2 regions of the Cobetia sp. AM6 genome follow, and region 2 is predicted to be linked to the other one. Evidence: riboswitches for the same ligand, from Rfam matches in the RefSeq annotation. Region 2 holds a riboswitch; the other holds the start of a gene.
The links. Region 2 has a riboswitch for thiamine pyrophosphate ahead of CLAM6_RS06145 (ABC transporter ATP-binding protein). Riboswitches for the same ligand answer to the same signal wherever they lie in the genome.

Region 1: linked by a shared signal. The riboswitch ahead of thiC (phosphomethylpyrimidine synthase ThiC) and the one ahead of CLAM6_RS06145 (ABC transporter ATP-binding protein) in region 2 are both predicted to bind thiamine pyrophosphate.

The regions. Positions count from the first base shown of each region.
Region 1 covers NZ_AP021868.1:3,201,591-3,211,671, forward strand. Annotated here, with positions in the region: TPP riboswitch at 72-198, shown strand; gene tenA (thiaminase II) at 345-1,004, shown strand; TPP riboswitch at 1,165-1,305, shown strand; gene thiC (phosphomethylpyrimidine synthase ThiC) at 1,432-3,441, shown strand; gene CLAM6_RS13480 (peptidylprolyl isomerase) at 3,571-3,849, opposite strand; gene CLAM6_RS13485 (hypothetical protein) at 3,937-4,443, opposite strand; gene CLAM6_RS13490 (phasin family protein) at 4,763-5,131, opposite strand; gene CLAM6_RS13495 (nuclease-related domain-containing protein) at 5,599-6,894, opposite strand; gene CLAM6_RS13500 (GNAT family N-acetyltransferase) at 7,024-8,355, opposite strand; gene CLAM6_RS18020 (DUF4190 domain-containing protein) at 8,459-8,848, shown strand; gene pncB (nicotinate phosphoribosyltransferase) at 9,030-10,081, shown strand, end outside.
Region 2 covers NZ_AP021868.1:1,436,795-1,446,875, forward strand. Annotated here, with positions in the region: gene CLAM6_RS06135 (ABC transporter substrate-binding protein) at 1-188, opposite strand, end outside; gene CLAM6_RS06140 (ABC transporter permease) at 335-1,102, opposite strand; gene CLAM6_RS06145 (ABC transporter ATP-binding protein) at 1,099-1,851, opposite strand; TPP riboswitch at 1,910-2,023, opposite strand; gene CLAM6_RS06150 (hypothetical protein) at 2,209-3,174, shown strand; gene CLAM6_RS06155 (potassium/proton antiporter) at 3,312-5,021, shown strand; gene CLAM6_RS06160 (GGDEF domain-containing protein) at 5,219-6,343, shown strand; gene CLAM6_RS06165 (DEAD/DEAH box helicase) at 6,503-7,714, opposite strand; tRNA gene CLAM6_RS06170 (tRNA-Ser) at 7,937-8,027, opposite strand; tRNA gene CLAM6_RS06175 (tRNA-Ser) at 8,248-8,338, opposite strand; gene CLAM6_RS06180 (Bax inhibitor-1/YccA family protein) at 8,593-9,261, shown strand; gene tusD (sulfurtransferase complex subunit TusD) at 9,389-9,778, shown strand; gene tusC (sulfurtransferase complex subunit TusC) at 9,834-10,081, shown strand, end outside.

The sequences.
Region 1 (10,081 bases), 1.8 Mb from region 2:
GCATTTTTGCTCACACTGCCCTTCTTCTGCGCCTCAGGGCTGTTACACTCGCTGCATCGTGACTCACATGTCACAGCTTGACGGGGTGCCGGTAAGACCGGCTGAGATGTCATGCGCAGGCGATGTTCTTGCGTGAATGACGATCCCGCCGAACCTGATCCGGCTAGTACCGGCGTAGGGATCAAGCGCGAAGCGATGCCACTCGATATCGTCACCACTTTCTCACGGTGACTGTCGGCACCTCCCCCGCTTTTCCCCTGCTCCTGTTCCGGTACTGGCCACGCTTGCGCCAGAGACCTGCCGCCCCATCACGGGTCGTCAGCACGCTCACCGAGGGATGCGTCATGCCTAGTTTCAACGACCTGACCAGTGCCTGCGCCGAAGAATGGCGTGACTATCTCGAGCACGACTTCGTTCGCCAGCTGGGCGAAGGTCGTCTGCCGGAGGAGTCCTTCCGCCATTACCTGCAGCAGGACTACCTGTTCCTGATCCACTTCGCACGCGCCTGGGCGCTGGCCGCCTACAAGAGCCGCACCCTCGCGGAGCTGCGTCAGGCCACGGCCAGTCTCGACACCATCCTCAATACCGAGCTCGATCTGCATATCGGCTACTGCAGCGAGTGGGGCATCAGCGAGGATGACCTGAGCGAGCTGCCGGAATCCCGCGCCACCCTGGCCTATACCCGTTACGTGCTCGATTGCGGCCAGCGCGGCGACCTGCTCGATCTGCACGTGGCGCTCGCGCCCTGCCTGATCGGCTACGGCGAGATCGCCGAGTGGCTGCTCGATCAGGACACCACCGAGATCGAGAACAACCCGTACGCGGACTGGATCGCGATGTACTCAAGCGATGACTTCAAGGAAGCCGTCGAAGCCGAGCGTGAATGGCTGGATGCGCGCCTCTCGGAGGTCTCGGAGCGCCGACTGGGTGAACTGGTCGATGTCTTCCGGGACGCCACGCGACTCGAGATCGACTTCTGGCAGATGGGCCTCGATCGCGCTTGAGGCATCACAGACTGACGTCCCGGCACTCGCCATGAGCCGCTCGGGATGACGCCATCCCCCATGGATGGCACGACTGACAGGCCAACAGAGCCTGGATGCGAGAATGCTCCCCGTGGCAAGCCTGACGCTTCGGGCAACACCCTCTCGCATTGAAATCTGAACACGCTTGACGGGGTGCCGGTGGAACCGGCTGAGATCCTGCATGCATGCTTCGCCGCCCTGACGCGCGAGCTTGCCAGCAAGGGGTCCCGTGGAACCTGAACCGGTTAGGACCGGCGTAGGAATCAAGCTGATGGCCAGCCGCTGCGCGCGGCCGCCTCGCTCCCGGGCCACCTGCTGGCAAGGAGTCGGCGACGACCATCCTCTCCCTGCGCACGGTCTTCCCATGATGACGTCAGCCGTGACGTCGCCCTTTGAGGAGACCTGCATGAGCACTGCCCCGACGACACAAGACCCGCAAGCCACCAACGCCGCCGAGTCACCGCTCGCCTCGCAGCCTGAGGCTGCCCCCAAGGCACGCGCGCGCGCCGGTCGCAAGGATGGCAGCCGCCATCTCGCCAGCGAAGCACGAGTCGACGCCGCCGCCATCGCGCCGCTGAGCGGCTCGCGCAAGATCTATATCGAAGGCTCCCGTCCGGACATCCGCGTGCCCATGCGCGAGATCGGCTGCTCGCCGACCCAGACCTCCAGCGGCCTGGAAGAGAACCCGCCGATCGTCGTCTACGATACCTCCGGCCCCTATACCGATCCGGCGGTCGAGATCGACATCCGCCGGGGTCTGGCGCCGCTGCGCGAGAAGTGGATCGAGGAACGCGGTGATACCGAACAGCTCAATCAGCTGAGCAGTGAATATGGCCGCGTGCGCCAGGCCGACCTGCGTCTGTCGTCCCTGCGCTTCGAGCTGGACCACCGCCCGCGTCGTGCCCTGCCGGGCAAGAATGTCACCCAGCTGCACTACGCGCGTCAGGGCATCATCACGCCGGAAATGGAATACATCGCGATTCGCGAGAATCAGCGTCGTATCGCGCTGCGTGAGGAATATCAGGGCAGCGAATCCGTCGAGAGCATTCTGGGCCACCAGCATCCGGGCCACAGCTTCGGCGCCAACCTGCCCGACGAGATCACCGCCGAATTCGTGCGTGAGGAAGTCGCGCGCGGCCGCGCCATCATTCCCGCCAACATCAATCACCCGGAAAGCGAGCCGATGATCATCGGTCGCAATTTCCTGGTGAAGGTCAACGGCAACCTGGGCAACTCGGCGGTCACCTCCTCCATCGAGGAAGAGGTCGACAAGATGACCTGGGCGATCCGCTGGGGTTCCGACACCGTGATGGACCTCTCGACCGGCGCCAACATCCACGAGACCCGTGAATGGATTCTGCGCAACTCTCCCGTGCCCATCGGCACGGTGCCGATCTATCAGGCGCTGGAGAAGGTCGATGGCGTGGCCGAGAACCTCGACTGGGAGATCTTCCGCGACACGCTGATCGAGCAGGCCGAGCAAGGCGTCGACTACTTCACCATCCACGCCGGCGTCCTGCTGCGCTATGTGCCGCTGACCGCCAGCCGCGTGACCGGCATCGTCTCGCGCGGCGGCTCGATCATGGCCAAGTGGTGTCTGGCGCATCACGAGGAAAGCTTCCTCTATCGCCACTTCGAGGACATCTGCGAGATCTGCAAGGCCTACGACATCAGCCTGTCACTGGGCGATGGCCTGCGCCCGGGCTCGGTGGCCGATGCCAATGACGCCGCCCAGTTCGGTGAGCTCGAGACACTCGGCGAGCTGACCAAGATCGCCTGGCAGCACGATGTCCAGGTCATGATCGAGGGCCCGGGTCACGTGCCGATGCACCTGATCAAGGAGAACATGGACAAGCAGCTCAGCGAGTGTGACGAGGCGCCCTTCTACACCCTCGGCCCGCTGACCACCGACATCGCCCCGGGCTACGACCACATCACCTCCGGCATCGGCGCCGCGATGATCGGCTGGTTCGGCTGCGCCATGCTCTGCTACGTGACCCCCAAGGAGCACCTGGGCCTGCCCAACAAGGACGACGTCAAGACCGGCATCATCACCTACAAGATCGCCGCGCATGCCGCCGATCTGGCCAAGGGTCACCCGGGCGCGCAACGCCGTGACAATGCGCTCTCCAAGGCGCGCTTCGAGTTCCGCTGGGAAGACCAGTTCAATCTGGGCCTGGACCCGGACACCGCGCGCAGCTTCCACGACGAGACGCTGCCCAAGGACTCGGCCAAGGTCGCCCACTTCTGCTCCATGTGCGGGCCGAAGTTCTGCTCGATGAAGATCACCCAGGAAGTGCGCGATTACGCCACTGAGCATGGTCTGACCGGCGATGCCGACAGCGTGATGGCCGGCATGCAGGAGCAGGCCGACAAGTTCAAGCGTGAAGGTAGCCAGCTCTATCAGGAGGTCTAGGCGAGCGCCTGATACACAGGAAAGCTGACTTTCCGAGCGACACAAAAAACGCCCCGACCAGTGATGGTCGGGGCGTTTTCGTCACATCCTGCCAAACGCTCATGACATCTCATGAGCGTGACAGAAGGCTCACGTGCGGCTGGTGACTTCCAGCAGGTGATAACCGAACTGGGTCTTCACCGGGCCCTGCACGGTGTTGATCGGGGCGCTGAACACGACTTCGTCGAATTCCTTGACCATCATGCCCGGGCCGAAGGCGCCCAGATCGCCGCCACTGCGGCCGGACGGGCAGGAGGAGTGCTCGCGAGCGGCATCAGCGAAATCGCGGCCGTTCTCGATTTCGGTCTTGAGAGCTGCACACTGTTCTTCGCTGGAAACGAGAATATGACGCGCTGTGGCCTGTGCCATGTCTATCACCTGTCACTGATCGAATAAATGCCGTCGGCAATCACCGGCGGCGTGGCAGGTCATTGTGGCCCAAGGCAGCGCTCGCCGCTAGCGTCCTGCACAGACCCGGCGCTGATACTGGATGGCATCGAGATCATTGCTGCCGAGCAGTGCCGCCGTGGCAGCGTTGCATTCCGCCTCTGCCAAGTCATCGGCAGCAGATGTTTCCGCCCACTGGATGTTGCCGACACTGGGCCGGTAACTGACTGCGGCATTGCATGCCATGCGCCGCGTACTGTTGTAACGCTGCGAAGGCAGAGTCGGAGGGTTGCTGGTCATTTCCCGGCACGTCGAAGCAAACATCTCACTGGCCGCCTGACTGCAACGGGTATGGGCCATGGCATTCTGGCGCTTGTTGGCACACACCGAGTCATTGAGAACACGCCAATGCAGGGTATCGAAATCGATCACCTGCCCTTGATAGCGGGTCTCGACATGCTCGCGCTGAAGCCCTGCTGTCGTCGTCAGATGCGAGGCGACACCCTCACCGAATTGCCCACTCAAGCCCGAGACCGCATCCATTAACGCTGCCAATGCCGCACTGACAGAATTCATCACACACTCCTTGTGTTGATGCCTCCCGGCATACGCCGCCGGGGAGCCTTGCTCGATCATCCCTGACCGTCACTTGCAGTGACATGCCCTGATAGCGCTGCCTCATGACGAGACTGATAACGCCGACTGACGCGACAGTGCGCTCCCTGCGACCTTACCCGCACACCGTCATCATTGCCTTAACGCTCAAGGGGATGGTGCCAACGCTTCCCCCTCCAGCAACGAGTAATCAGATTCAGTGCTCCAGACACGCGAACGCCCACCCGGAAGACCGGATGGGCGTTGGGGACGCTCGCCTGAGAGCGTCGGCAGCAGTCGCTTACTTGGCGACTTTCTGCATGGCCTCGGAGGCGGACTTGGCGTTGCTTTCTGCCAGTTCCTGACCTTTCTTGGCGTATTCCTGGTTCAGCTCGACCACTTTCTGGGTGTCGTTCTGCAGCTTCTCGCCCAGAGTCTTGACGGTTTCCTGCTGCTCCTTGACGAAGTTCTTCAGACCTTCGCTGTCCTTGATCTCGAGCATGGAACGCGCCTGGGTCAGGGAAGCATCAGCATAGGACTTGGTCAGTTCCATCTGTGCGCCGATCAGCTTCTCGCTGTAATCGATGCTCAGGGCGCTGAACGCACGCAGCGGAGACAGGAACATATCGTCGAACTGCTGAGCGGACTTCTCGAAGTTGGCATTGAACATGTAGGCACCCTCCAGGGTATTGGCATCACGCTGAAATGAACCGGAGCGTTGCTCCGTTCGGTTATCAGGACTGAACCGGGCTGGTGCACCGTAGTGACCGAGCCATCATTATCAAGCCGTCACTATCGAGCCGTCGCGGTCAGATAGTGCTATCGACCAGGTTCCATCCTCGCTGCAACGCAGCATAAGACAGTCTTTGTTGCACTGCAACATCAAAAACATCGCAACGACTGATCTGTACGCCCTGGTTGATGCAGTGGCTTGATTGCACTGGAGAAAAACAATCAGAAGTTGAAAAGAAAATTGACGCCTTGGGGCCCCGTCATGCCACACACCACGCCCTGGAACGCCAGACTGGGCCAAAGTGCTGGGCCATAGGGCTGGGAGGATAAAGGGCTAGGACAGAGGGCTGAGGCAGAAGCCCGAAGCTGAAAGCCTGAACTTGAGGATAGCGCCGTGCTGCTGCCTCACTGGCATGAGGCGTCGCGACAGCGTTTGCAGAGCAGGCGCCCGCCCAGCGCGCGTGCCTGATCTGCCTGGCGACAGAAGTCGACACTCTGGGTGGAAAGCCATCGCCGACAGCCCTGACAGCGCGGCAAGCCTTCCTCATCCTGCGACTGGGCGGAAGACGTGCCTTGCTGATTGTCGGCCGCAGCACCCGGCTGCTCGCCTGCCGCCTGCGGGCTAGCGGGGCCTTCTCGGCCATCCTGATCCAGAGCCTGGTGCCCGGGCTGCCAATGCGCGGCCTGCAGCCCTCGGCCCCCAAAACCGCACTGCCGTTTCAGGGCAGCCGTAGATGTCACGCCACGCTGGACCGCCAGCGTCGTGTCATCCGACGCCCCTTCCATGTCATCGGACTCTGCCGCCATGGCAGCGCTATCGCCTGAGGCCCGCGCCAGTTCTTCAGGCGATAGCGGCGGTTGCCATAGATAGGCCAGCGGGGATACCTGAGTGGCAGCGTCGCCATCCGTCGCGCGCGTGCCAGCGGCCAGGCCCAGCTCCGCCACCCAATCCGTGTTGGGGGCCACATGCTGGGTGGCGATGGCGCGCCCCAGCTGGCGCAGGCGGCGCTGATCGAGGCGGTGGGTAAAACTGCGCAGCCGTGTCACGTAAGCGGTCTTGCCGCTCACCTGCAGGCACTGACGCTTGAGGCGCGCGAAGGACAGCAGCGCACGACTGTCCACGATATCTTCCGGCGGCCGGCTGACCTGAGCCGCATCGGCCACCACGATGCGATAGCGCAATTGCGGCTGCAGGGTCATCCCCAGGCGCACAGGCAACAACGAGGAGGCCTCCAGCCATTGCACGATGGCGCGGCTACGCTCAGGGATCGCCTGCAAGGGACACGGCGTCACGGCATGCGCCATGACGCCATCTTCGCCTGAGGGTGTCTCGCCGCCCTGCGCGACTCGTCCGCTATGGGCCAACAGCTCACCGAAGGGGGTGATCGAGAGCGTCAGATCAAAACAGGAGGCATCCAGCACCCAGACCTGCATGAGGCTGTTGATCAGCAGGTGATCGATCTCGATCACGCCCTCTGCCTGCGCCAGCCGCACATCATGCAGCACGACCCAATCATCCCGCGTCCCCAACAAGGCATCCAGCTGGCTTGCCAGCGCACGGCGACGCGCCTGACGGGCACGTATCGCACGCAGGGCCTCCAGCACCTTGTGGCGCTCGGGCGCGGCAAGCGCAGCATCCTGCGCCAGCACCTCGAGCACCAGCAGGTCGTATTCCCGTGAATCGCAGTCCTTGATCAGCATGGGCGCCTCTGGATTAGAGCATTCATATATAACTCAGTGTAGTGCTCTATTCGCAATCTTTCTTGCCTCTGACTCCGCGGGAGAATCCGCCAGCGGATAGCGGATGACAGTGAAGAAGGCTGAGGGTCATCACTCCTGCGCTGTCTGAGGCGCGGCCTCCCGGTAGGGCAGCATTGCCGTCACCTGCTGACGCGCCTTGCTGAGCCAACGTGCCTCCTCCTCGACCGCCTCTGCCACCGCCTCCTGAAGCCCGGGATGCATCAGCCAATGCAGCGACCCGGTGGCATACGCCGCGAAACCGCGACTGATCTTGTGCTCACCCTGGGTGCCGGGATCGAAGCGCTTGAGCCCTCGCTGCAGGCAGAATTCGAGCCCCTGGTAATAGCAGACCTCGAAGTGCAGACAGTCGGCATGGACTTCGCTGCCCCACCAACGACCATACAGGCAATCACTGCCGATCAGACACAAGGCTGCCGCCACCGGCGCGCCCTGCTCATCTCGCGCCTGCACCAGCAGCAATCGCTCGGGCATGCTGCGCCTGAGCTGCTGGAAGAAATCGAGCGGCAGATAAGGGCGCTGGCCGCGCTCGAGATAGGTCATGCAGTAGCAGCGGTAGAAGGCCTCGATATCGTCAGAGCCAATCTGCGCTCCCTCGAGCCTGGCCAGCGTGAAGCCTTGCTCGGCGACCTTGCGCCGCTCGCGCCGGATCTCCTTGCGCCGTTTGGAACGCAGACTCTCAAGCCAGGTGGCAAAGTCCGGCTCGCCGCGTGACTGCCAGTGATATTGCATCCCGGGACGCGAAATCAGCTCCGGAATCGCCGCCTGCCAGTCTTGCCGCTCCTCTGCCGAGACAAACAGCAGATGAAACCCGCTGTGCTCATAACGACGTAGCGCGCTACCCGGCTCAGCCGCGGGTGCGATGCCAGCCTTGAGATGCGGCCATAACCACTCAAGCAAGGCACGCCGGGCTGCGGGCGACGCCAACTGTGGCGAGGTGACAAGGCGTGGGCCATCGCTGGGAGTGAACGGCACGGCAGTCAACTGCTTGGGATAATAGCGCCCACCCGCCTGCTCCAGGGCCTCCGCCCACTGCTGGTCGAACACATATTCGCCACGCGAGTGCAGCTTGAGATAGCGCAGCAGCCCCGCCAGCAAGCGGCCGTCGGCGTCGCGCACTACCAGATGGGCAGGATGCCAACCACTGGCGGCGCTGGCCGCACCGCAGCTTTCCAGCGCGCTCAGATAGGCATGTTGCAGGAAGGGATAGTCATCGCCTGCCAGCGCATTCCATTCACTGGCGGTGAGGGCGTCGAGGGAATCCAGCACCTCCAGGCGCCAGCCCTGTTTCTCTGCGGTACCTGCGGCGCTCGCAGCCTGCTGCTGGCCTGTTGCCGACCCTGTCGCCGCCTGAGCCGCCGACCCTGTCGCAGCCTCATCCTCTGCCTGCCATTGCCCTGTCACCGTACTCTCCTCATAGTCTTGCCATGCCTACCACTGGTGCAGACATGCCGCACAACCCAGGACATGCTAGTGTGTCGTCATGATGCAGGACAACGAGACCCACATGACAGAGACTCCCACGCCGCCCGACGATACGTCCACGAGCGGCTCACAGCCCCAGGGGCGCGCTCAAGAGTCCTCGCAAGGGCCCTCTCAAGGGCCTTATGCGCCGACCCCGCCCGCGCAGGACACCCACGCCAGCACGAATCTCATGGCAGTGGCCGCCTTTGCCCTGAGCGTGCTCGGCTGCCTGCTCGCGCCTGCGGCACTCGGCGGCGTCGTGTGTGGCCACATTGCGCGCAGCCAGATCCGCCGCAGTGGCGAAGCCGGTGACAGCTGGGCCCTGGCCGGACTGATTCTCGGCTACCTGCTGATCGCCCTATCGCTGGCCGGCCTGCTGATGTTCGGCGGCATGATGCTGACCATGTTCGGCATAATGGCATTCAGCACCTGACCAGCGCCTGACCAGCGCCTGACCAGCGCCTAGGCACTCCGGCTTGAACGTGCAGCGCGCCTGCACGGATAATGCGTCGACATTGCTTCCCCGTGCCAGCGGGGCATGCCTGCCTCTCGCAGCGTCTGCCCTGCCAGCGATTCCGGTTCCCCCGAGCCGCCTTGATACTGAGCGAGCCTCGATGTTGTACTCGATTCTCGATAATGATTTCTACAAGTTCACCATGCAGAACGCCGTGGTGAAACTGTTTCCGTATGCGCGCGCTCGCTACGCCTTCATCAACCGTGGCGAGCATTCGTTCCCGCCGGGGTTCGGCGAGGCCTTGCGCATCGCGGTAGACAACATGGCCGAACTGGCATTGAGCGTGGAAGAGAAATCCTTCCTCGAGCTTCACTGCCCCTTCCTGGACCCGACCTACCGCGACTTCCTGGCGGGCTTCCGCTTCGATCCCTCCGAAATCACCATCACCCAGACCGGTGATGAGCTGGAGGTGCATATCGAAGGCTACTGGTATCGCACCATCCTGTGGGAAGTCCCGCTGATGGCGATGATCAGCGAGCTCTGGTATCAGCTGGGCGGAGATCAACGCGACAGCGATCAGGCCCTGCGCGACAGCACCCTGGCCAAGATCGAGCACTACAAGCGTCTCGGCATCCGCGTGGCGGAATTCGGCACTCGTCGTCGTCACTCCTACGATGTGCACGACAAGGTGGTCGCGGGTCTCAAGGACCACGGCCGCGGCTGCTTCATCGGCACCAGCAACGTGCACATGGCACAGCGCCACGGCATCAAGCCGATCGGCACGCACGCCCATGAGTGGTTCATGTTTCATGCCGCGCGCTTCGGCTTCAAGATGGCCAACATCCTGGCGCTGGAGAACTGGGTCAAGGTCTATCGCGGTGACCTGGGGATCGCCCTGTCTGACACCTTCACCAGCCAGGCCTTCTTCAAGAGCTTCGACAAGAAGTTCGCCAAGCTGTTTGACGGCGTGCGCCACGACAGTGGTGACCCCATCGACTTCGCCGAGACCACCATCCGTCACTATGAGTCACTGGGCATCGACCCCAAGACCAAGACCATCGTGTTCTCCGATGGTCTGGACACCGACAAGGTCGATCGCATCGTGCGCTATTGCGCCGGACGTATCGGCATGTCGTTCGGTATCGGCACCAACTTCACCAATGATGTCGGCCCGCAGCCGATGAACATGGTGATCAAGATGACCGAAGCCCG
Region 2 (10,081 bases):
ATTTCCGGCGCTGACTGGGTGCTGGTGGCGGGTTCTGCCTCGGCGGCGTGGGCCGACATGGCGGTGGCTGGCAGGCTGCTCAGGCACAGCGTGGTCAGCAGGGTGGCGAAGGCGGTGGACAGCAGTGAGGCACGCGGTGAACGTGTCGGCTGCGCTTTGCGCCGTGGCGCCGATGACGAAAGAGACATGGCGGAGTTCCTTGTGATCACAGGGTAGTGGTGCTGCCGTTCGTGGGCGGCAGTCGTCAGGCTCATGCAATTTGTGTCGAGCGTCGTTGCGTCTTTCGGTTACGCGATCTTGCGGTCTTGCGGTAGTTACTCGAAGCCCCGGCGTGTCAGCTCAGGCGTGTCAGGCGGTCGCGGTGCCAGGGCATCAGGGCGCGCAGCAGCGCATCCAGCGAGAAATAGAGCAGCAGGGAGAAGGCGACCAGCACCAGCAGGGCGGCGAACATCAGGTCGATTTCCATGCGCGCGTTGGCGTTGAGCATCAGATAGCCCAGCCCCTGACTGGCACCGGCCCATTCCCCGATGACGGCGCCGATGGGGGCGGCGGTCGCGGCCATGCGAATGCCGGAGGCCAGTGCCGGCAGCGCGGCGGGCAACTGGATGTGGATCAGTCGGCGCCATGGGCTGGCGCCCAGGGTATGGGCAAGATCCAGCCAGCCCTGTCGGGTCTGGCGCAGGCCGTCGTAGCCGGTGGAGGCGACCGGGAAATAGATGATCAGCGTCGCCATCACCACCTTGGACAGCATGTCATAGCCGAGCCACAGCACCAGCAGCGGCGCGATCGCGAACAGCGGTATCACCTGACTGATCAGCAGCATCGGCAGCAGCGTGCGGCGCAGGCGGGGAATGAAGGCCAGCGCCAGCGCGGTGGCAAGGCCGAGCAGAATGCCCAGCACCAGCCCGGCCAGTATCTCGCTGATGGTGACGCCAGCGTGATGAGCCAGCAGCGGCACCTTCTGGATCAGCACCTCGAGCACGGCCTGCGGCGTGGGCAGAATGTAGGGCGGTACGGCGGTAACGGCAATGATCAGCTGCCACAGCCCCAGCAGGAGCAGCGCGCTGATGACGAGGTGACGCATGGCGTGCAGACGTTTCATGCGGTCTCCTCGCTATCACGCAGGCGGGCGATCAGTTGCGCCTGCGCCGGTGGCAGGGCCGGGTCATCCAGCGGCACCGGGCGTGCGGCGCCAAGCCCCGGCAGGCGTTCCAGCTCGGCGCCGTGACCCGGGAGGCTCGACGGGCGCAGCACCAGCAGTTGATCGGCGAGGCGCAATGCCTCCAGCGGGTCATGGGTCACCATCAGGACGGTGCGGCCCTTGAGCAGGCGGCTGGCCAGATCATGCAGCTCCAGACGGGTGATGGCATCCACCGCCGAGAACGGCTCGTCCATCATCACGACCGGCGCCTGCTGGTAGAGCGTGCGGGCGAGGGCGACGCGCTGGCGCTGACCGCCGGAGAGGGCGTCCGGCCAGGCCTGCTCACGGCCCTCAAGCCCGACCGCGGCCAGCAGTTCATGGGCAAGCTTGCGATTGCGCGGCCGCCGGCGCAGGTCATCGCCCAGCCACAGGTTGTCGATGACGCGCCGCCACGGCAGCAACAGGTCCTGCTGCGCCATCCAGGCCACGCGGTCGGTCAGCGGCTGACCGTCATCGGTGGCGAGATCGAGCTGGTGGAGGTCTGACATCTCAAGGCCGGCCAGCAGGCGCAGCAGCGAACTCTTGCCGCAGCCGGAGCGCCCCAGCAGTGCCGTCCAGCTACCGGCCTCCAGACGCGCGGAAATATCGCGGAACAGCGTGTGGCCGGCGTAATCGATTCGTGCGTTGTTGAGGGTGAGTCCCAGCGACACAGGCAATTCCGTGGTCAGGCGGCGTGCCGGCAGGAGGAAGCAGGTGACGCGCCGTGCAGGGCACGCGTCGGGGATTCCCTCCGCCGGTATCAACCGGATCAGGTTCCAGGGGTTGTCGCGCGACGTATCGCTGCGGCTCTCAGCCCATCCTCGGGCACCCCCATCCAGGCCGACAGTGTAACGTCACTGTCTTGCCGGTGTCTTGTCCGACGCGGGTCAGGGGCGGGGGGCGGGTCCAGTGGGCAGGGCAGAGGTGGGCAGGGCAGAGGTGGCGTGCGAAACGGACTATGCCGATGTGCCATGCCTTGGGTATGCTGAGGATTACTGTAACAAGACGTGTAGCCCAAGGAGATCATCATGCCCGACACACCGGATCTCTCGACCTGTTCCAGTTATCCCGTTCCCCCACGGCGGCCGAGCACGGCTGAGGCCGTGGGCGAGCCGCGTCCCGTGCCCAGGGGCTGGCCCGAGGAGTCACTGACCCGACGGCTCTCGACCTATCTGGGCCAGCCGCTCGAACCGCTGGCACTCGCCTGGCCGGATAGCGCCAACTGGCTATGGCGCCAGCGTGGCGGCACACCCGGCCTCATCAAGCTGGCGCGCACCGGCCCAGACCATGACCCCTTCTGGCGCGCCATGCGCGGGGTCTTCGGCGCCGATCGCTGGGCGACGCCGGAGGGTCTGACGCGACTGGCGGGCGCCTTGCCCGCGCGCCTGCCGATTCCGCCACTGCCCCTGACCTTTCTGGGGCGTCTCGATGGCGCGCCCATCTGGCACCTGCCATGGTCCAGCGGGCAGCCGAGCGATCTCAGCATCACTTTCTGTGAGCTGCTCGGCGACCAGCTCGGTCGCCTGCACCAGGACACGGTGTCGGGCTTCGGTCAGCCGCTGGCGCAGCCGATGCCGCTGTTGCACTGGAATACCCGCGTCACGCGCTTTCTCGCCCATCACCCGCGTCGCGCGGAGCTTGGCACGCTGCTCAAGCGCACCTTCCCGGCACCGACTCGCGCGGTGTGGTGTCTGCCGGACATGCGTGCCGATCAATACCTGTGCGCCGCCACCGGCTGGGTATGGAGCGATTGGGAGGCGCTGGTGTGGGCGCCGATCGAGTTCGACTGGGCGCTGGTGGAGTTGCTGCTGGAAACGCCGGAGCAGCGTCAGGCCTTCATGAAGGGCTATTCGCGCCATGGGCGCATGATCGATCTCGATGGCCAGCGTGAACTGTGTCGTGCGCTGTTGTGGGCGATGGAGGCCTTCGGTCCGCGGTCCTATGCTGAGCTTGCGGCAGCCCCTGCCTGGGTCTCGCCGCGCAGCCTGGCGTGAAATCCGCGTGCTGCACGCTGCAAGTACATGAAAGGTGTGAAATTTCTCTGCAGCCCCATCGCTGACATGGAATACTGTGGGTGAGTCGTCGTGGACGTCACTCGAGATCTGATGTAGGGCTTGGCGGGGGAGCACTCGTGGTAGAGAACCTGAATTATTATTTCTTGCTGGCAGGCACGCTGATCGCCTTGAGCGTGTTGGCCAGCCGCGTCTCGGCGCGTCTTGGCATGCCGCTGCTACTGCTGTTCCTCGGCCTTGGCATGCTGGCGGGTGAAGATGGCGTACTGGGCATCCAGTTCGACGACGCCTCATCCGCTTACATGATCGGTAACCTGGCGCTGGCGCTCATTTTGCTCGACGGCGGCCTGCGCACGCGGCTGTCCACGTTTCGTGCCGGCCTGAAACCGGCGCTGGTGCTGGCCACCGTCGGGGTCTTCATGACCAGTGGTCTGGTGGGCCTTCTGGCCATGTGGCTGTTTGATCTCACCCTGATCGAAGGCCTGCTGGTCGGGGCCATCGTCGGCTCCACCGATGCCGCGGCGGTCTTCTCGCTGCTGGGCGGTCAGGGCGTTCACCTCAATGAACGTGTCGGTGCGACGCTGGAAATCGAGTCCGGCACCAACGACCCGATGGCGATCTTCCTGACCATCACGCTGGCCGAGATCCTGACCGGTCAGCTCTCCGGCGTCGCGTCGGGCATCATGAGCTTCCTGCTGCAGTTCGGTGTCGGCGCCGCCATGGGGATCGCCGGCGGCTGGTTGATCGCCCGTCTGATGCGCTATCTGGACCTCGCGCCCGGCCTCTATTCGCTGCTGGCGCTGGCGCTGGGTCTGAGCCTGTTCGCCACCACCAACGAGATGGGCGGCAGTGGTTTCCTTGCCATCTATCTGTGCGGCCTGATGATCGGCAATCACCCCGGCCGGCATCTGGAGCACATCCTGCCGGTGCATGATGGCCTGGCGCATCTCTCGCAGATCGTGCTGTTCCTGATGCTGGGCCTTCTGGTCTCGCCCTCGACCATGCTGCAGTTCGCGCTGCCGGCCGCCATCCTCAGCGTGGCGCTGATTCTGGTGGTGCGCCCGCTGGCGGTCATCCTGTGTCTCAAGCCGTTCTTCCGCTTCCGCTGGCGCGAGCTGTGGTTCATCAGCTGGGTCGGGTTGCGAGGGGCGGTGCCGATCGTGCTGGCGATCTTCCCGGTGATCACCGGGGTCGAGAATGCCGGTCTCTACTTCAATGTCGCCTTCTTCGTGGTCATCATCTCGCTGCTGGTGCAGGGCTCGTCGCTGGCGCCGATGGCGCGCAAGCTGCGGGTGGTGGTGCCGCCGGGCGCACAGCCCAGTCGCCGCAACCTGCTCGGCATCATGCCGGTCAATGACTACGAGATGCTGGTCTATCGCGTCGACAACACGGCGCTGGAAGGCGTGGCGCTGCGCATGCTGCGCTTCCCGTCGGGGGCCAAGGTCGGGGCGCTGTTCCGCAACAAGGTGCTGATCCACCCCAAGGGCAGCACCTGCCTGCATCAGCAGGATGTGCTGTGCGTGGTGGGGCGCTCGTGTGATGTGCCGAGCCTCAACCGCATGTTCAATGGCGAGAGTCTGCAGCACGAGCAACGCGCCTTCTTCGGGACCTTCACGCTGGAAGGCGATGCCAACATGCAGGATATCGCCGATGTCTACGGCTTGACGCTCTCCCAGGGCGAGCACCACCTGACCATCGCCGAGTTCATCACCCGTCGAGTCGGCGGGGTGCCGGTGGTCGGCGACGATGTCGACTGGCATGGCATCCACTGGGTGGTGAACGAGGTGGAAGGCAATCGCATCACCAAGGTCGGCCTGCGACTGCACTGAGCCTGAATCCGTGTCAGGGCCTGAGCCTGTGTCTGCACCTGAGCCTGCGCTTCACACACTACGACGCCCCCATTGCACTGCGTGTAATGGGGGCGTCGTGTTTGGACTCATCAATATCGTATTCTGTTGATGTCAGGCCAATTTGTCCGTGACAGCGCCTGGCCACCGATTGTGGCCAGCGACAAGGAGGTGACTACATGGCCAGCCCACATCCTCATCTCGCGGGCTTTCTGCGACGATTCGAGCAATTCCCGCCCGGGCTCACGGCGGATGAGAAGACCTTTCATGCCACCTTCAACGTGGTCTACGTGCTGGCGGTCAGTTGCCATCTGCTCTACGCCATCCTGCTGTTGTGGCTGGGCGAGATGGGCATTCTGGCGCTGAATCTGGCGATGCTGATCGTCGATCTGGTCTGTCTGCAGCTGCACCGTGCTCGCCGTGAAGCCCTGGCGGCCACGCTGATGGCACTGGGCACCTGCGCGCAGATCAGCTTCTCGCTGCGCTATTTCGGCTCGGAAGCCGGGTTCGACTACTTCTACTTCGGCGCCTTGCTGTGCATCTACTCGATCCGCATGTCGTTCATGCTGCGCGTTCTGCTGTGCGCCGCCTGCCTGAGCATGCCGCTGCTGGCCTACATCATCCTGATGCTGGAAGGGCCGGCCAATCCGCTGCCCGACGGCTGGATGCTGGCATTTCGCATCATCAATCTGGGCGTCTTGACCATCTTCTTCACGCTGGTGCTGGTGCAGATGGGCTGGTCGGTGGAGCGCCTGCAGCAGCGTTTCGAGGCGGGAGGGCGCTTCGATGCGCTGACCGGCGCCCTGAGTCGCGCCGAGCTGGTCGACAGCGGGCGTGGCATGTTGATCAACAACGGGGCGCTGAGCGTGATGATGGTGGATATCGACCATCTGGCGCTGATCAACGAGACCTGGGGGCGCCAGGCCGGTGATCAGGTGCTCAAGGAGCTGGTGCGGCGCATGCGCAGCATCCTGCGCGGGGAGGACCTGGTCGGGCGCTATGGCGGCGAGGAGTTCGTGCTGTTGTGCCCGGGGCTGCATGGCGAGCGCGTCGATCAGGTGGCAGAGCGCCTGTGCAAGGGCGCCTCGGCGTTGCCGTTCGTCATCAATGACGGCCTCAACAGTCTGGATGTCAATCTGTCGATCGGTGTCGCCCAGCGCCAGTCTGGCGACAAGGACCTGGAAGGCCTGATCGCCAAGGCCGACGTCAATCTGTTCCGTGCCAAGCAGGACGGCGGCAATGGCTTCGTCAGTGACACCCAGCTGGGCCCCGTGGGTGGGCCGGGCATCGCCGCCATCAATTGAGCGCAATTCACTGCGCGCAGAGTTTTGTGCACAGAGGTTTGCGTATAGAGATTTGCGAACAAAGCTTGGTATACAACCCAGCACGCCCCCGGAGAATGACATTCATGTCTCCGGGGGCGTGCGTGTGTCAGGGCGTCATCAGGCTTGCCCTGAGAAGAGTCAGCGGCGGTTGGGCTGGCGACGACGGCCCTTGTTTGCGGACTTGGGGGCGTAGTCGCTGTTCGAGGCCGGTACCGCGAGCTTGGGCGCAAAGCCTTCCACGACTTCGCGCGTCACGAAATAGCCCAGGTGCTGCTCGATGGCGCACAGATTTCGGAAGTCATCACGCGAGACCAGCGAGATGGCTTCACCGCTGGCCCCGGCGCGACCGGTACGCCCGATGCGGTGGACATAATCCTCGGCGGCGTCCGGCAGGTCATAGTTGACCACACGCTGCAGGTCATCGATGTCGATGCCCCGCGCGGCAACGCCGGTAGCCACGAGATACTTGATGGTGCCGGCCTTGAAGTCGGCCAGTAGCTGCTCGCGCATTGCCTGGCTGCGACCGCTGTGGAAGGACTCGGCAGCGATGTCACGCTTCTCCAGCTGACTGACCAGCTTGGCGGCGCCACGCTTGGTCTCGATGAAGATCAGCGCCTGCTGCCACTGTTTCTCGTGAATCAGGTGGCTCAGAAGGGCGGACTTGAACTCCTTGTCGACCGTGATCAGATACTGGCTGATATCCGGCGCGGTGACGTTCTCCGGTGCGACCATGATCTCGACGGCGTCCGTCACTGCGGTCTTGGCGAGCACACGCACCTGGGCCGAGAGCGTAGCCGAGAACAGCAGGTTCTGGCGCTCCCTGGGCAGCTTCTCGACGATCTTGTTGATGTCGGCGATGAAGCCCATGTCGAGCATGCGGTCCGCTTCGTCGATGACGAGGGTGCGTGTCTCGTCGAGATGGATCGCGCGGCGGGTCAGCATGTCCAGCAGGCGGCCGGGCGTTGCCACCAGGATGTCCACGCCCTCGATCAGGCGTTGTTGCTGGGGTTCGATCTCCACGCCGCCATACATCGCCATGGAGCTGACTTCCAGATACCTGGAGTAGTGCTGGATGTTGTCTTCGACCTGAATCGCCAGCTCCCGCGTCGGTGTCAGGATGACGGCATGTACGCGCTTGGCACGCACCTTGGGCGCCTGCTGCAGGGTCTGCAGGATGGGCAGCACGAAGCTTGCCGTCTTGCCGGTACCCGTCTGGGCGGCGGCGATCAGGTTGTCACCGGCCAGTACGACGGGGATCGCCTTCTCCTGGATGGGAGTCGGGGTCTGGTAGCCTTGCTCGGTGACGGCCTTGACGATGGAATCGCTCAAACCAAGGGCAGAAAATGGCATGGTGTCTCGACTTGTCTAGAGGGGGAGGGGCAAGCGCACATTCTGCGGCAAGGAATGTCTGGCGCAGTGATGCTCACTGTAGCCGAAAGTTCGCTGACGGCCCGGCGCATCATTGGCCATCGCTGCTCAGGCAGGGTAGCGAAGTGGCGGCGATGGGCGCTGCGCGGCAACAATGAAAAAGCCCCGCCTACCTGAAGTAGACGGGGCTTTCGGAATTCAAGGTGGTGGAGGGACAGGGATTCGAACCCTGGGTAGGCTATTAACCTACGCCGGTTTTCAAGACCGGTGCATTCAACCGCTCTGCCATCCCTCCGACTCACGGAGCGAAATACTACCGAACCTGATGAGAATAGCAAGGGGTAGGCGAAGAAAAATCTTCGGAAAAGCCATCGCGGACAATCACTTGCAGCAGGATGGCGCCGGGGTGAGGCCGCCGGAGCCGCCTGCTGGCACCAGACCATGAATCATGGTCATGACTCAGGCCACGAAAAAGCCCCGCCTACCTGAGGTAGACGGGGCTTTCGGAATCAAGGTGGTGGAGGGACAGGGATTCGAACCCTGGGTAGGCTATTAACCTACGCCGGTTTTCAAGACCGGTGCATTCAACCGCTCTGCCATCCCTCCGACTCACGGGATGAAATACTACGGATTTTTCAGTCAGGGTCAAGGACTTGGCGTAAATTTCCTTGTCGTTCAGATGCTTGAAAGGTCGTACATGCCACAATGGCCGCGGAGACTGACGATGTCGTTGCCTTGCACGCGCCGGATGGTTGCCTCAATAGGGCTTTTCATCGTTCTGTCTCTTGATTAGGCAAACCCCTGAGGGCATGCTGGGGTCAAATCGATGAATCCATCGTAGCAACCTGAGGATAGACACCATGGCTAACAGCTCCTGGCAGGTCTCGCAGGATACCGCGAGCCGCTCGCTCAGTACTCACAAGGTACTGCGCAACACTTACATGATGCTGGCAATGACGCTGCTGTTCTCCGCGCTGACCGCTGGCGTGGCGATGAGCATGGGCGTCGGCCGCATGAACATCTTCGTGCTGCTGATCGGTGCCTACGGCCTGATGTTCCTGGTCCACAAGACCGCGAACTCCACCGCCGGCATCTTCGCGACCTTCGCCTTCACCGGCTTCATGGGCTTCACGCTCGGCCCGGTACTGAACGCCTACCTGAGCCTGCCCAACGGTGGCCAGCTGGTGATGACCGCGCTCGGCATGACCGGCATCACCTTCGCCGGCCTGTCCGCGGTGGCACTTGTGACGCGCAAGGACTTCTCGTTCCTGGGCAACTTCCTGTTCGCCGGCGCCATCGTGCTGATTCTGGCGATGCTGGCAGCGATGATCTTCAACATCAGCGGCCTGGCACTGGCTGTCTCCGCCGGCTTCGTGCTGTTCGCCTCCGCGGCGATCCTGTTCGAGACCAGCCAGATCATCCACGGTGGGCAGACCAACTACCTGCTGGCGACGGTGAGCCTGTACGTCTCCATCTACAACATGTTCGTCAGCCTGCTGGCCCTGCTGGGCTTCGCTTCCGACGATTGATCGTCAAGCGAAGGAACATGAGACCTGCAAACGACCCCGCCTCGGCGGGGTCGTCTGCGTTCGGGTGTCAGGTGGCGTGACACGCGCTAGAATGGCGCCCATTCATGAGCAGTCACACGAGGTTCGCATGCGTTATGCTCTGGCCGTCTACGGCGGCCCCTACAGCCAGCAGGCCAGCCATTCGGCGCTGCGCTTTGCCGACGCCCTGCTGGCGCGCGGCCATCAGCTGACCACGGTGTTCTTCTATCACGATGGCGTCTACAACGCCGCCAACATGATGGCACCGCCCCAGGACGAGCCGCATCTGCGCGATCGCTGGCTGTCGCTTGCCGAGAATCACGCCACCCGCCTGCAGGTGTGTGTCGCGGCGGGGCTGAGACGCGGCATGCTCGATGAGCGCGAAGCGGCGCGGCATGGCAAGCAGGGGCATACCCTCGAGGCGCCGTTCGAGCTGACGGGGCTGGGCCAGCTGGTCGAGGCGACGCTGGACAATGACCACCTGATCACCTTTGCATGACGTCATTTCTTGTCGTCACTGATGATGATGTCACTTATCGAGTGAGGAGCAGACCATGAGCGATGTGATGACGGCAGCCCTGGCAGGCGATGACGCCGGGATAGCCGCCGGTGATCTGCTGGTCATGCTGCGCCATGGCCCGCATGGCAGCAGCTGGCTGCGCGAGGGACTGGAGGCGGCGATGGTCGCGGCCGCCTTCGGGCGCGAGGTCGGGCTGTTGTTCACCGGCGATGGCGTGATGGCGCTGCTGGAAGGTCAGCAGGTCGGGCCGCTGGGGCAGAAGGGCAGTGACAACCTGCTGGC